4 regions of the Priestia sp. SRI_019 genome follow, and region 1 is predicted to be linked to each of the others. Evidence: riboswitches for the same ligand, from Rfam matches in the RefSeq annotation. Region 1 holds a riboswitch; each other region holds the start of a gene.
The links. A riboswitch is a leader RNA that binds a small molecule or an ion and turns the genes downstream of it on or off. The one in region 1 is predicted to bind thiamine pyrophosphate.

Region 1 (3,189 bases):
ACCGTTTCGGTAGTGGCCAAACGCCATGTGTAGATTCACTATTTCAGGATGCTCTCCTAAATAAGGCCAGCCATCATTTGTTTGTGGACGAAGACCTGCCCATGCTTTTTCAAATGTGGCTTCTTTAATAGCCGGCAGAAGCGCAGAAGCTTTATTCAGCAAAAATTGAATACCTTGTGCAGAAACCGTCTTGGTAAAATCATGCTGTAGCTTAGTTGCCCCTATTACGATTCTTCCACCAGTCTTTGGCACTAAGTAAAAACCTTCATCTAAAAATATCGTTTTAGAAAGCAAAGGCTTATGACTTTGCAAAGCAATACACTCCCCTTTTACAGGAAACACCTGACCTAAATGTTCAGAAGAAATAAAGCGTTTAGCCCATGAGCCTGCTGCAATAACTACTTTTTCTCCATAAAAAGATCCTTTGGACGTCTGTACACCTTTTACTGTTTCATTTTCCATAATAAGAGAATGAACGTCACAGTATTCGAATATATCTGTTCCGTGATACAAGGCTCCATGAGCAAGAGCTTGCGTTAACTTAGCCGGAGCTAGCTGGCCGTCCCCCGGTATTGTAATGGCTCCGTATATGTCTGGAGAGAGCCCGGGTTCTAACAAACGCGCTTCTTTTACATCAATCCATTTTACATGTTCATCCCACCTGTGGTGCTGAGCGGCTTTTTTCTTTAATACGTGTGCATCTTCTTCTGTTACAGCGACTTTTAATAAGCCTTTTTGAATGAGCTCTACGTCGATGGCCGTTTTTTCTTTTAGTTCCTTCACCAGCTCAGGAAACATGCTTCTGCTCTTAATAGCAAGGTCTAAAAGAGGACCTTCTTCATCAATTTCAGCTTGAGCACCTAAAATACCAGCGGCTGCACTTGAAGCTTCACAACCAATTTGATTGCGCTCAAGAATGGCTACTGATGCTCCTTGTTTTGACAAATGATAAGCGATAGAAGAGCTAATTATGCCTCCTCCGACTAACAGTACATCATAATGCTGCTTCATTTTCTCCACCTCCAGATGTCCATATATGAGAATATTGTTTAATCGCTTTAAGGGGATCTTGCGCAAGCATGACACTAGACATCACAGCTATACCATGTGCTCCTGTTTGCAGTACCTCTTTGGCATTTCCAGGTGTAATCCCACCAATCGCAATAACTGGTATCTCCACAGCGTCTACTACTTCTTTTAGCGCTGCTATCCCTCGACTTTTTAATCCTTTTTTTGAATGAGTTGAATAAATATGTCCGTATAGAATATAATGAGCGCCATCTTTTTCAGCTTCTAGAGCTTCTTCCACAGAGTGAACTGATTTTCCCACAATAAGAGAAGGAAATGCGTCTCTAACACACGAAACATCTAAACTATGATAGGCAAGCTGTACGCCTTTTGCTTTTAAAGCATGCGCTACATCAACTCGGTCATTTACAATAATTTTAGAGCGACAAAATGGCAGGCTTTCTAGCAAACATTGAATCTGCTTTGCCGTTTTCTTTTTTTCTCTAATATGAATGACACCCACAAAAGGCTCAATAGCCGTTAAAATGTCCCGAACCTCTTTAACTGGCTGCTTATCTGTTGTAATGACATGAAATTTAGGAATATCCATATGATCGAAACCTTTCCATTCAGAATAAAGAGAAATTTCAATCACTTCATCTTGTGTAGAGGGCTTGATTACATACAAAAAAACCACTCTACAACGTAGAGTGGTTAGCATGTATCGTTATGTAAACATGATCGCCACTTCCCTACGCTGGTACAAACCAGATCAGGTTCAAAGGGTCCGAAATACATTCGTCTCAGCTTCAAAAAGCTCCCCTAGTGATTGCTATTTATTGATTTTGTTTTTGCACTTAAAATTATAACACAACTAGATGTAAATACAATATCTCTTTATGCTCTTACGGCTCTCTTCCTTTTATAGATGTATCTTTTAAGCTTCTTTACTAAGAGGCCCGGCGCACCGCATCATTCTGCTTTTTATATAGTTAGTAATCGGTATAGTCGTCAAATTCTTCTTTGTCTTTTTCCTTTTTCCGATCCCATATAAACAGCAGGAGTAACATAATAAAAGTTAGAATATAAAAACCGTAAAAAATAAATGCCGCCACAACATTTATAAATAAAAATAAAAAACCGATGATCTGACCTGCAACAGCTACAATCAACAAAATGTATTTCCAAACTTCTGCTTTTCTATCCATTCTCTACTTCTCCGTCTTTTTGTTTTTCCCTACTAGAAACGTTCTCTTTACTTAAATAAAAACGTTCCTGCCATTAAACCGACTGTAAATAAACCAACTGTTCCAAATGCTGAAATCCCCACGTAAGCCAACATTTTCCGATAAGATTTTTCTCGAATTAACTGTACGGTTTCCACACTAAACGTTGAAAAAGTGGTAAAGGCACCAAAAAAACCAATGCCAATCATTAAAAATATTGAATCATCATAAGCATGACTCGGAACCTTTCCATAATAACTACCGTAAAAAAGACCAAGGCCAAACGCACCGAGCAAGTTTACAAACAGCATTGATACTGGAAAAGGAGGGTTTGAAACTGCTTTTGTAACTTTTAAACCCAAAAGATAACGGCATATTCCTCCAGCTGCTCCACCAAGTGCCAAGCTCACTATGCTCATTTACTTCACCTCATGTACTTTCACTAAATTTTCCCCTGCCGCTTCACCGCATAGATAGCCTGCTAAAGCAAGAAGGATTCCACCTACTAAAGAGACAATGACATAAATGGCTCCCCCAAATAAATGGTGCTGAGTGAGAGAAATGACGTCTCCTGCAAACGTTGAATACGTTGTAAAACCGCCGCACACGCCAACTCCTAGTCCAAGCTTTATCCATTCTTTTGGCTTTTTCCACACAAAAAATCCTGTTAATAGGCCTAGTATGAAGCTTCCTAATAGGTTTTCGATTACCGTTCCTATTGGATAGCCCGTATATAATAAGGAAAGATTCAGCAAATAACGTGCATATGTACCAGCGATAGCGCCAAAGGCAATTGAGATTAAGTTTATGGCTTTCATCATATCGCTCCGTTTCATAAATTCTTCTTTAAGTGTACCATAAGGAATTTATTTCTACCTTAACATTTAACTATATGTTTATTGCACCAAAAGTCATGAAAAAATGAAAGAGAAAATCGTCGCATGAAACTTCCTTT
Region 2 (3,189 bases), on a different contig from region 1:
GACGTATCCAAGCATACGCCGGTTCATTTAGGTATTGAAAGCCTTATGTCGCTATCTTCACTTGGCGTATCTGGTATTAGACTAGACGATGGGTTTAGCACAGCAGAAACTCTTTCGCTTGCGAATGAATTTTATATTGCTGTTAATGCAAGTACGTTATCCACACAAGAAATTGAAGCACTCTTATGTGCAGGTCTTCATCATCATCAGCTGCTTGCATGGCATAATTTTTATCCTCGACCTGAAACAGGGCTTGAAGAAACATTTTTTCAAAAGCAGACAGATTTATTTAATGAACTTCGTATCCCAGTCTGCGCTTATATTCCTGGGGAAGGCGAAAAGAGAGGCCCTATTTATCAAGGTCTTCCTACTAGAGAAAAAGACCGTAATAGATGCCCTTTTACCTCTGCAGTGGATTTATACGGCTGCGGAGTAGCGGAGGTTTATATTGGAGATTCATGCGTCGGTTCAAGTTTATTAAAGCGTTTAGTTCAATATCAAGAAAGCAGCATTATTCCGCTGCGCATTCGTTCACCTCATATAGAGGGAACGTACAGCGTGCGTCCAGATGTATCAAGAGACGCTCTGCGTTTAGTTGATACTCGATCTGTAAAACCAGTGCCGCCATTTCATACAGTCGAGCGCAGAATCGGAGCAATTACAATGGACAATGATGGCTACGGACGTTACAGAGGAGAGGTTCAAATAGCTAAAACGAATTTGCCTGCAAATGCGAATGTGAACGTGATTGGGTATGTGATAGAAGAAGATCATGAGCTGCTTTCGTTAGTGAAACCGAGGCAAAAACTTGAGCTTATTCCTGTCTGAATGGAAAAACGGTGTATTTTTAAAGAAGCCGATAGCTAACTAGTAAGCTTATAAAAGTAAAGAGCACATACTACTGAAAAAAGGTGTGTGCTTTTTATTTTACTAAAAAGGAAACTATTTTCATTGCTAAATCATGAACCTTTCTATTGAATAAAACGCTTTACTATGATAAAACTATTACAGGTAAACATATGATAATCGTTTAATTTTATAGAGATACAACGCCACTAGGGGTGCTTTCTAAGCTGAGAGAGACGAGAAGTCTTAACCCTTATGACCTGAACTAGGTAATACTAGCGTAGGAAAGAGGTATTGTAATGGATGTTTTGTATGGTATTTCCTTACGAACTCGTTATAATAATTTTTTGTATATAAACAAAAACACTTCTTTCCTGCGAAAGAAGTGTTTTTTTATGCGTAAAGGAAGGTGTCATACATGGAAGAAACAATTGATTTGCTTGTCAAACAGGTAGAGGATCGCAAAGGGGAGCTAATCCAGTTAGTAAAAACGCTTGTTTCATATAAAACGCCAGCGCCTCCTGCACGAAATTCTCATGAAGCGCAGCGCTACGTAGCGGATTTTCTTAAAAACTGCGGTTTTTCCATCGATATGTGGGATTTATATTGCAACGATCCTATTGTAGTGGGCACGTTAAAAGGAAAAAAATCAGCTGACTATCAAAGTTTAATTATTAACGGGCATATGGATGTAGCTGAGGTACAAGAAAATGAAAAGTGGGAGACAAATCCATTTGAAGCTGTGGTAAAAGACAACATGATAATCGGACGCGGAGTTGCTGATATGAAAGGCGGCTTGGCAGGAGCATTATTTGCAGTTCAGCTTTTAACAGAAGCAGAAATCGAACTGCCGGGAGACTTGATTTTTGAATCCGTTGTAGGAGAAGAAGTGGGAGAGGCAGGTACGCTGCAATGCTGTCAGAAAGGATATACAGCTGACTTTGCGCTTGTTGCCGATACGAGTGATTTACATATTCAAGGTCAAGGCGGAGTGATCACGGGCTGGATTACGATAAAAAGCAGTAAAACCTATCATGACGGTACACGCCGAAGTATGATTCATGCTGGAGGAGGGCTGTTAGCTGCGAGTGCTATTGAGAAGATGGCAAAAGTGATCGGAGGGCTGCAAGAATTGGAGCGCCACTGGGCTGTTACAAAGAGCTATCCAGGGTTTTTGCCAGGGACAAACACGATTAATCCAGCAGTGATCGAAGGTGGAAGACATGCTGCTTTTATTGCAGATGAATGCAGGCTGTGGGTCACCGTTCACTATTATCCTAATGAATCATACGATCAAGTATCAAAAGAAGTGGAAGAATACATTTTAGCTATTGCAAAAGCAGATCCATGGTTAAAAGATAATCTGCCAACCTTTGAATGGGGAGGCACGTCAATGATTGAAGACAGAGGAGAAATCTTCCCCTCATTAGAAATTGATGAAAATCATGCTGGAGTACAGCTGCTTGCAAATACTCATGAACAAATAGAAGGGAAAAAACCTCCAATTGATGTGTCAACTAGCGTAACAGATGGGGGATGGCTAGCTGATGCGGGGATTCCGGCCGCTATTTACGGTCCGGGAAATTTAGCAAATGCACATGCTGTGAACGAACAATTAGATATAAATCAGCTTGTTCAATATACAAAAGTGATGGTGCAGTTCATTTATACGTGGCTGCATACGCATAAGGAGTGATCATCATGAAATTTAGTGAACGATTATACGAAAAGCTGCAGCCTATTTGGCGTCAAAATCATAATCATCCCTTTGTACAGGGAATGGGAGACGGAACGCTTGAAAAGGAGAAGTTTCGCTTTTACATGATTCAAGATTACCTTTACCTAATTGATTATGCCAAATTATTTGCGATTGGAGCCATGAAAGCTACCGATCTTCAAACGATGGGGAAATTTGCTGCACTTTTGGATTCTACATTAAACGAAGAAATGAGCCTGCACCGTGAGTATGCCAAGAAATTTGAAATCAGCGAAAAAGAATTAGAAAAAGCGCAGCCATCTCCTACAACGCTTGCATACACACACTATATGCTGCACGTTGGTCAAAGCGGAACATTAGCTGAATTAGTGGCGGCTCTTTTGCCTTGTATGTGGAGCTATTGGGAAATAGGAAAAGAACTCAGTGAAAAGCCTGGAGCTGAAAATGAGTTTTATCGAGAGTGGATTGAAATGTACAGCTCAGAAGAATTTGGAGAACTAGCAACATGGTGCATTAATTTATTCGACTCACTTACTGAAGACAAATCAGAAGCGGAGTTAGAAAAGCTCGAAGAAATTTTCTTAAATACAACGCGTTTTGAGTATATGTTCTGGGATATGGCTTAT
Region 3 (3,189 bases), on a different contig from region 1:
AAAATACCTAAGACAGTAAAGAATCCACCGTGAATGGGTCCATCACCAAGCGTGAAGTTTTTAAAACCTGGTGCTGCATTGTTAAAGATACCAAAAATCATCATAATACCAATAACTAAAAAGATGATAACCGTTACTACTTTAATTAACGAAAACCAAAATTCAGATTCACCAAATCCTTTTACAGAAAGGTAGTTAAGCCCAAACATAATTAATAAAAACAGGGCACTCCATAAAATAGAAGAAGAGTTTGGGAACCAAAATTTCATAATAAGGGCTCCAGCAGATAATTCAGCTGCAATCGTAATAGCCCAGTTATACCAATAGTTCCAGCCGAGAGCGAAACCAAAGGATGGATCTACAAACCGAGACGCATACGTACTAAACGAACCGGCTTCAGGCATATAAGCTGCGAGCTCCGCTAGGCTGGTCATCAAAAAGTAAACCATGACACCAATGATAGCGTAAGCTAAAAGCGCTCCCCCAGGTCCTGCTGTGTGAATTGCTCCACCACTTGCTAGGAATAAGCCGGTTCCGATGGCTCCTCCTAATGAAATCATCGTTAAGTGGCGAGATTTCAACCCACGTTTTAATTCTTGCTGCTCTTGCATAGATAAATACTCCTTTCGAATGTACGGAAAGAGACGGGATAACATAAAAAAAGCCCGCAGTATATGTGCGCGCTTTTAAATCTGAAAACCGCGTCAACCTTCCGTGAAGATAGCTCTTCACATCACTCGCATGATGTGACAGTTCTGTTCCTGTTCGGAGACAGCCCCAGCTTAAATCAACCGAGAAGTGATCTAAACTTCGGCAATTTTTCCTTTCAAGCAACATCCTCAATGTTCTCTGCATTTCCGTTGCTTTACTATTAAAAACTGCGACCTCTACCTCATCGATTAGGATGAGGGTTTTTTATATTCATTTGACATAAAAGAAGTATACCAAATACTAAAACGATTGTCATTATAAAAAATAGATTCAGAAAATAGAAACATCTTTGAAATCTCTCGAATCTATTTTGTTACATATGATATAATGAATGTTGTCATAATACTACATAAATATCCGAACGTACCACAGGGGGAGCCGCCGTGCTGAGAGTGAACAAATTGTTCAGACCCTTCGAACCTGTTAGTTAACGCTAGCGTAGGAATGTGGGAATAGTAGCATATATTTGCTTACTCCTGTGTAAACCGTTTGATATGAATGATTCAAAAACAGGAGTGAGAAACGTGAATAAAGCATTACCTTTACAGGCTAAAATTGAAATAGCTATTTTTGCAGCATTAGCACTTCTACTTGATCTTTTGCCTTCCATTAAGATTGCAACGGCTGTGAGTATTTCGTTCTCCATGGTGCCCATTTTTATTATGTGCTTTCGCTGGGGAGTAAAAGGCGGGGCTCTATCTGGTCTATTATGGGGGCTTTTACAGTTGGCAACAGGAACGGCTTATATTTTAACAGCGCTGCAAACGTTTATTGAATATATTGTGGCTTTTGCTTTTATAGGTTTTGGAGGTATTTTTTCGCAATCTATTAAAACAAATTTAGCTAACAATAACAGATCAAAAGCTTTTGTTTTGATTGTTTTATCCCTTATTATCGGCAGCTTCGCACGGTATTTCTGGCACTTTATTGCGGGTATTATTTTCTGGGGATCATATGCGCCAAAGGGCATGTCCGCTCTATGGTATTCTTTTTCAATGAACGGGATTTCAATGGTAGGATCACTAATAGCCTGCTTAATCATTCTTTCACTATTAATTCCATCGGCATCAAGAATGATTATAACTAAATCACACTCATCATAAGCAAAAAGACTAAATCTACCAAGATTTAGTCTTTTTTGTCATTTGTCACCTTTGTTTACACAAAAGTGTGTCAGGTTTGATAACATAGTTAGTGAAATATTCAAAAAACTGTTTTATGATAATCACCATATTCAAACGAGATAAAGGATTGATAGCATGCTACAGAAATGGATCACGAGCATAGGTTTAGATATTGGAACAAGCACAACGAAACTGATTGTAAGCAAGCTGTTAATAGCAAATCAACAAAATCAGTTTACGCTGCCAGGCTGTCAAATTATTGATCGTCGCGTAACCTATGCAAGTTCTATCTATACCACCCCTATGCTAAACGATGTTGAAATCGATGTTCAAAGATTAACGGTACTACTAGAACAAGAGTATAAGAATGCAGGAATCTCCTTAGATCAAGTGGAAGCAGGTGCTGTTATCATCACAGGAGAAACGGCCAGAAAGCAAAATGCAGAAAGTATCGTTCACTATCTAGCCGAACATGCTGGGGATTTTGTTGTTGCAACAGCTGGCGCTGACCTGGAAGGAATATTAGCAGCAAAAGGATCAGGAGCAATCGAACATTCTGCTGAAACAAATGCAGTAATTGCCAATATTGATGTAGGAGGAGGAACTGCTAACATCGCTTTATGTCAAAATGGAAAAGTTATAGAAACGTTTACACTGCATGTGGGGGGAAGATTAATTCGTCTGAATTCAGACGGTTTTGTCACCTACGTTTCGTCTCATTTAACTGAATTTTTGGAAAATAATTCTTTAACACTGCGAGAAGGTGAAAAAGCAACATTTGAAAAGCTCTCGTCTATCTGTCAATTACTAGCTGAAGAAACCGTGAATTATGTAAATGCGCTGAATCAAAATTCCTCGCTTCTCGTTTCTCCTCATACAAGATTTTCTATCCCCGAAATGATCATGGTTTCAGGAGGAGTAGGAGCAATGATGGAGAAGCAAAAGCCAAAAACAGTGAAAGAAGTGGCCATACATGGAGACGTTGGTCCGCTTCTAGCATATCATTTTCAATCCATCCAAGTTTCTCAAGCCGCTGAGACAACGCGCGCTACTGTAATTGGGGCTGGTATGCAAAATACAGAAGTTAGCGGATCAACTGTATACATTGGGTCGAAGCGGCTGCCGTTAAAAAATATCCCGATTGTAGAGATACCTGTTCAGCAAGAAGAGAAATGGAATCCGCTGATGTTTCAAGAAAGAGCTCGAGCGGCATGTATGCAGGCTTCAACTATTTTCAGCGCAGAAGATCCCCCCGCTGCTATTGCTTTATCTCATTTTCCTTACTGCAGCTATAAGATGCTTCAAGAATTAGCAAAAGTAATAAGCGCTGAATTTATTGCTTGTTTTAAAGGAG
Region 4 (3,189 bases), on a different contig from region 1:
GCAAGAAGCAGGGAAGCAGCTTATCCCCGTCACGCTTGAGCTAGGCGGAAAAAGTCCGTGCATTGTACATGAAGACGCAAATCTAGATCTTGCAGCGAAGCGAATTATGTTTGGGAAAGGGATGAATGCAGGCCAAACGTGCGTTGCTCCCGATTATTTGCTCGTGCATAAAAAGGTAAAAGCGCAGCTTGTAGAAAAACTTCGCGAAGCAATTTCTCAATTTTACGGTAACAATCCGCTTGAAAGCGACCGCTACGGCCGTATTGTCAGTGAGCGCCATTTTACTCGGCTAGTTGAGTTTTTAAAAGACGGAAATGCTATAGTTGGAGGCGGGTACAATAAGGACACGCTAACAATAGAACCTACGTTGTTAAGTGAAGTAAGCTGGACATCAGATGTTATGCAAGAAGAAATCTTTGGACCTATTCTTCCTATGATTGAATATGAAACACTAGACGAAGTCATTCATAAAGTTCAAGAAAAAGCTAAGCCGTTAGCTCTTTACTTATTTACAGAAAGTGAAGATGTGCAAAACGTCATAACGGAGCGCCTTTCATTTGGAGGAGGCTGTATAAACGATACGCTTATGCATATCGCTACGCCATATTTGCCGTTTGGCGGAGTGGGAGAAAGCGGCACGGGTCAATATCATGGAAAAGACAGCTTTCAGACATTCACTCATTTTAAAAGCATGCTGTCTCAAACAACCAAGTTTGATTTGTCATTCCGCTATCCTTCGGAAAAACAAAGCTTGAAAATGATCAAAAAATTATTGAAATAAAAGAGCCTCCTGACAGGAGGCTTTTTCGTTATTTTGAAAGTGAAAGCTGAGAAAGCGGCCATTTTTCTTGGGTATATGCCATTTCCCAAAATAAATACTCCAGTTCACAGCTTTTGATGAAGTGATCTTTCATACGGTTACGTTCTTCTTCAGTCGCTTGTTCGGCGAGTTCATCAAGCTTGTTACAAAACCATTGTGTTGTGCCATTCATTTCTTCATTATTATAAAACTGAATCCATTCATAAAAAGGATGAGAAGGAGATGGATTTACTTGTTCTGTAATGCGCTGGCCAATTTCAACGTACGTCCATGGACATGGAAGAAGCACTGCAATGATTTCCGCTAAGCTGCCTGTGTGCGCAACACTTGTCATATGGTTAATGTAGTGGCTGGCCGTCGGTGAAAGCGTCTCAGTGTGAAGGTCTTCATAACGTACGCCTGCTACTTCACAAAAATTATTGTGAGGATGTACTTCACTATGTAATACCGTAGAAATGCCGGCATTAAAGGCTTCCATTTCGGTACGCGTGCGGCATTTTGTTAAAGCAGCCCCGTAAATGCGAACAAATGCTGTTAAGTATTCGTAATCTTGAGAAACGTAGTGAATCAGCGCTTCTTTTGGCACGTTTCCTTCAGCAATTCCTTTAATAAAAGGATGGTTAAAAATGGCTTCGTAAATATAGTTTGCTTCTTGTCTTAATTGAGATGAAAATGACATCAAAATCCTCCTTTAATATGAGGAAGTCACAAACAAGCACATAAAGGAAATAAAAAACACTCCGTTTATAAACGGAGTGGCAAAGGACAGTAAAAAACTGAACATTGCCACTTTCCTACGCTGGTATGAGCCAGATCAGGTTCAAAGGGATCAAGAAAACTTGTCTCAGCCGGTGGGCACCCCTAGTGGACTTCCTATTAATCTATGTTTAACTTACCATATATTCTGAAAAATAGAAAGCGTTATGGGAAAATGTGCGCTAACCGTTTTTATTTCTTAAATTTCTTAAAGAGGGAGCTTCTTAAAGCTATTTTTAATCATTTTTGTTTAAAAATGCATATTTTTAGGGAAGAAGAGGTATTAATGAAGGGAAGAGCCGTTTTCGTCTCCGAAACATTCCCATATAAATAGAAGAAAGGAGAGAACAAAATGGCGAAATTTCGTTTGTATGCTATATTAAATGCAGTAGGCTTGGCTATTACACTGCTTGTGAATTATTTAGCAAATGCCATTCCAATAGGAGGAAAAACAACGGCAGAGGCTTCTGCGCAAGTTCCTACGTTGTTTACACCAGCGGGTTATGCCTTTGCTATCTGGGGCGTTATTTATTTGTTATTAACCATTTGGGTTATACGCCAATTTTTTGCAAGAGAAGATCAAAAGGAAATATATGCACGTATCGGCATTTGGTTTTTTCTAAACTGTTTGTTAAATAGTGCGTGGATCTTTATTTTCCAAAACGATTACTATAAGTTATCCCTTTTAGTTATGCTCTTTATTTTAGGTACATTAATGATTGTGTATTCCATTATTCAGCATTCTCGGATGACGACATGGTTTATGCGTCTGCCAATTTCGCTTTATCTTGGATGGATTTCTGTTGCGACTATCGTCAATGTGTTTGTCGTATTTCAAGCAAATGGAATACAGCGCTTGCTTGGCCTAAACGAGTTAGCATGGACGATCATTATGCTGCTGGTAGGAGCTGCGCTGGGCATTGTGTTTACATTAAAAAACCGAGACGCTGTTTATCCGCTTGTTTTTATCTGGGCTTATGTTGCCATTGCAGTGAAGCAAAGTGGAAATCAGCCAATTGTCATTACTGTTATCATTTCGATTGTTTTATTAGCAATTGCCATTATTGTGGGACTGATTAAACGTTATAGACGTTTTTAAAAAGAAGCTCTAGCTTTTGTAAGCTAGAGCTTTTTATGATGCTCTTTTGATTGTAAAAAAGCAGCTGTAAAAGCAATTAAGCTAATTAAAATACCAAAAGGAACAACAATTGGTACGAATGATAAAATAAATGTCATAAGTGTAACCTCCATGTTGCATCGGCGCATAATGAAAAATTCAACTTTTTTAAATTGAAGTTCCGCTATTATAGTATGCTAGGCTTTATGTTTGGAGCCTATATGTTTAGAAATAAACGAAAAAGGCAACATACGTTACATACAGGTTATATAGGAGGAGTTAAAATGGAAACATATTTAGTCGCCTACACAGATAAAGATGATATGGAATATAAACAAGTGACGTGCGAGAGCTATGAAGATGCAGAGCGTACGGTCCTTCGTTTAGAGAGAGAAGGGCATATGCATATTGAAGAAATTTCAAATCAAGAAGCCTACCGTGGAGATGAATCATCGTACAGAGAATAAATTTTGAATAGAAACACCGACCTTAAAAT

Region 2: another riboswitch for thiamine pyrophosphate. It lies ahead of AC2YJL_RS19695 (acetylornithine deacetylase); the one in region 1 lies ahead of AC2YJL_RS23930 (thiamine phosphate synthase).
Region 3: another riboswitch for thiamine pyrophosphate. It lies ahead of thiT (energy-coupled thiamine transporter ThiT); the one in region 1 lies ahead of AC2YJL_RS23930 (thiamine phosphate synthase).
Region 4: another riboswitch for thiamine pyrophosphate. It lies ahead of tenA (thiaminase II); the one in region 1 lies ahead of AC2YJL_RS23930 (thiamine phosphate synthase).

What each region holds. Positions count from the first base shown of each region.
Region 1 is NZ_JBYCZN010000006.1:70,358-73,546, reverse strand. It holds gene thiO (glycine oxidase ThiO) at 1-1,011, opposite strand, end outside; gene AC2YJL_RS23930 (thiamine phosphate synthase) at 995-1,618, opposite strand; TPP riboswitch at 1,741-1,842, opposite strand; gene AC2YJL_RS23925 (hypothetical protein) at 2,001-2,216, opposite strand; gene crcB (fluoride efflux transporter CrcB) at 2,264-2,653, opposite strand; gene AC2YJL_RS23915 (fluoride efflux transporter FluC) at 2,654-3,070, opposite strand.
Region 2 is NZ_JBYCZN010000003.1:273,356-276,544, forward strand. It holds gene AC2YJL_RS19690 (MupG family TIM beta-alpha barrel fold protein) at 1-828, shown strand, start outside; TPP riboswitch at 1,048-1,150, shown strand; gene AC2YJL_RS19695 (acetylornithine deacetylase) at 1,265-2,542, shown strand; gene tenA (thiaminase II) at 2,548-3,189, shown strand, end outside.
Region 3 is NZ_JBYCZN010000002.1:237,566-240,754, forward strand. It holds gene AC2YJL_RS11525 (amino acid permease) at 1-611, opposite strand, end outside; lysine riboswitch at 714-898, opposite strand; TPP riboswitch at 1,073-1,173, shown strand; gene thiT (energy-coupled thiamine transporter ThiT) at 1,206-1,814, shown strand; gene AC2YJL_RS11535 (ethanolamine ammonia-lyase reactivating factor EutA) at 1,971-3,189, shown strand, end outside.
Region 4 is NZ_JBYCZN010000002.1:649,427-652,615, reverse strand. It holds gene AC2YJL_RS13625 (aldehyde dehydrogenase) at 1-781, shown strand, start outside; gene tenA (thiaminase II) at 810-1,499, opposite strand; TPP riboswitch at 1,595-1,693, opposite strand; gene AC2YJL_RS13615 (TspO/MBR family protein) at 1,929-2,675, shown strand; gene AC2YJL_RS13610 (hypothetical protein) at 2,978-3,160, shown strand.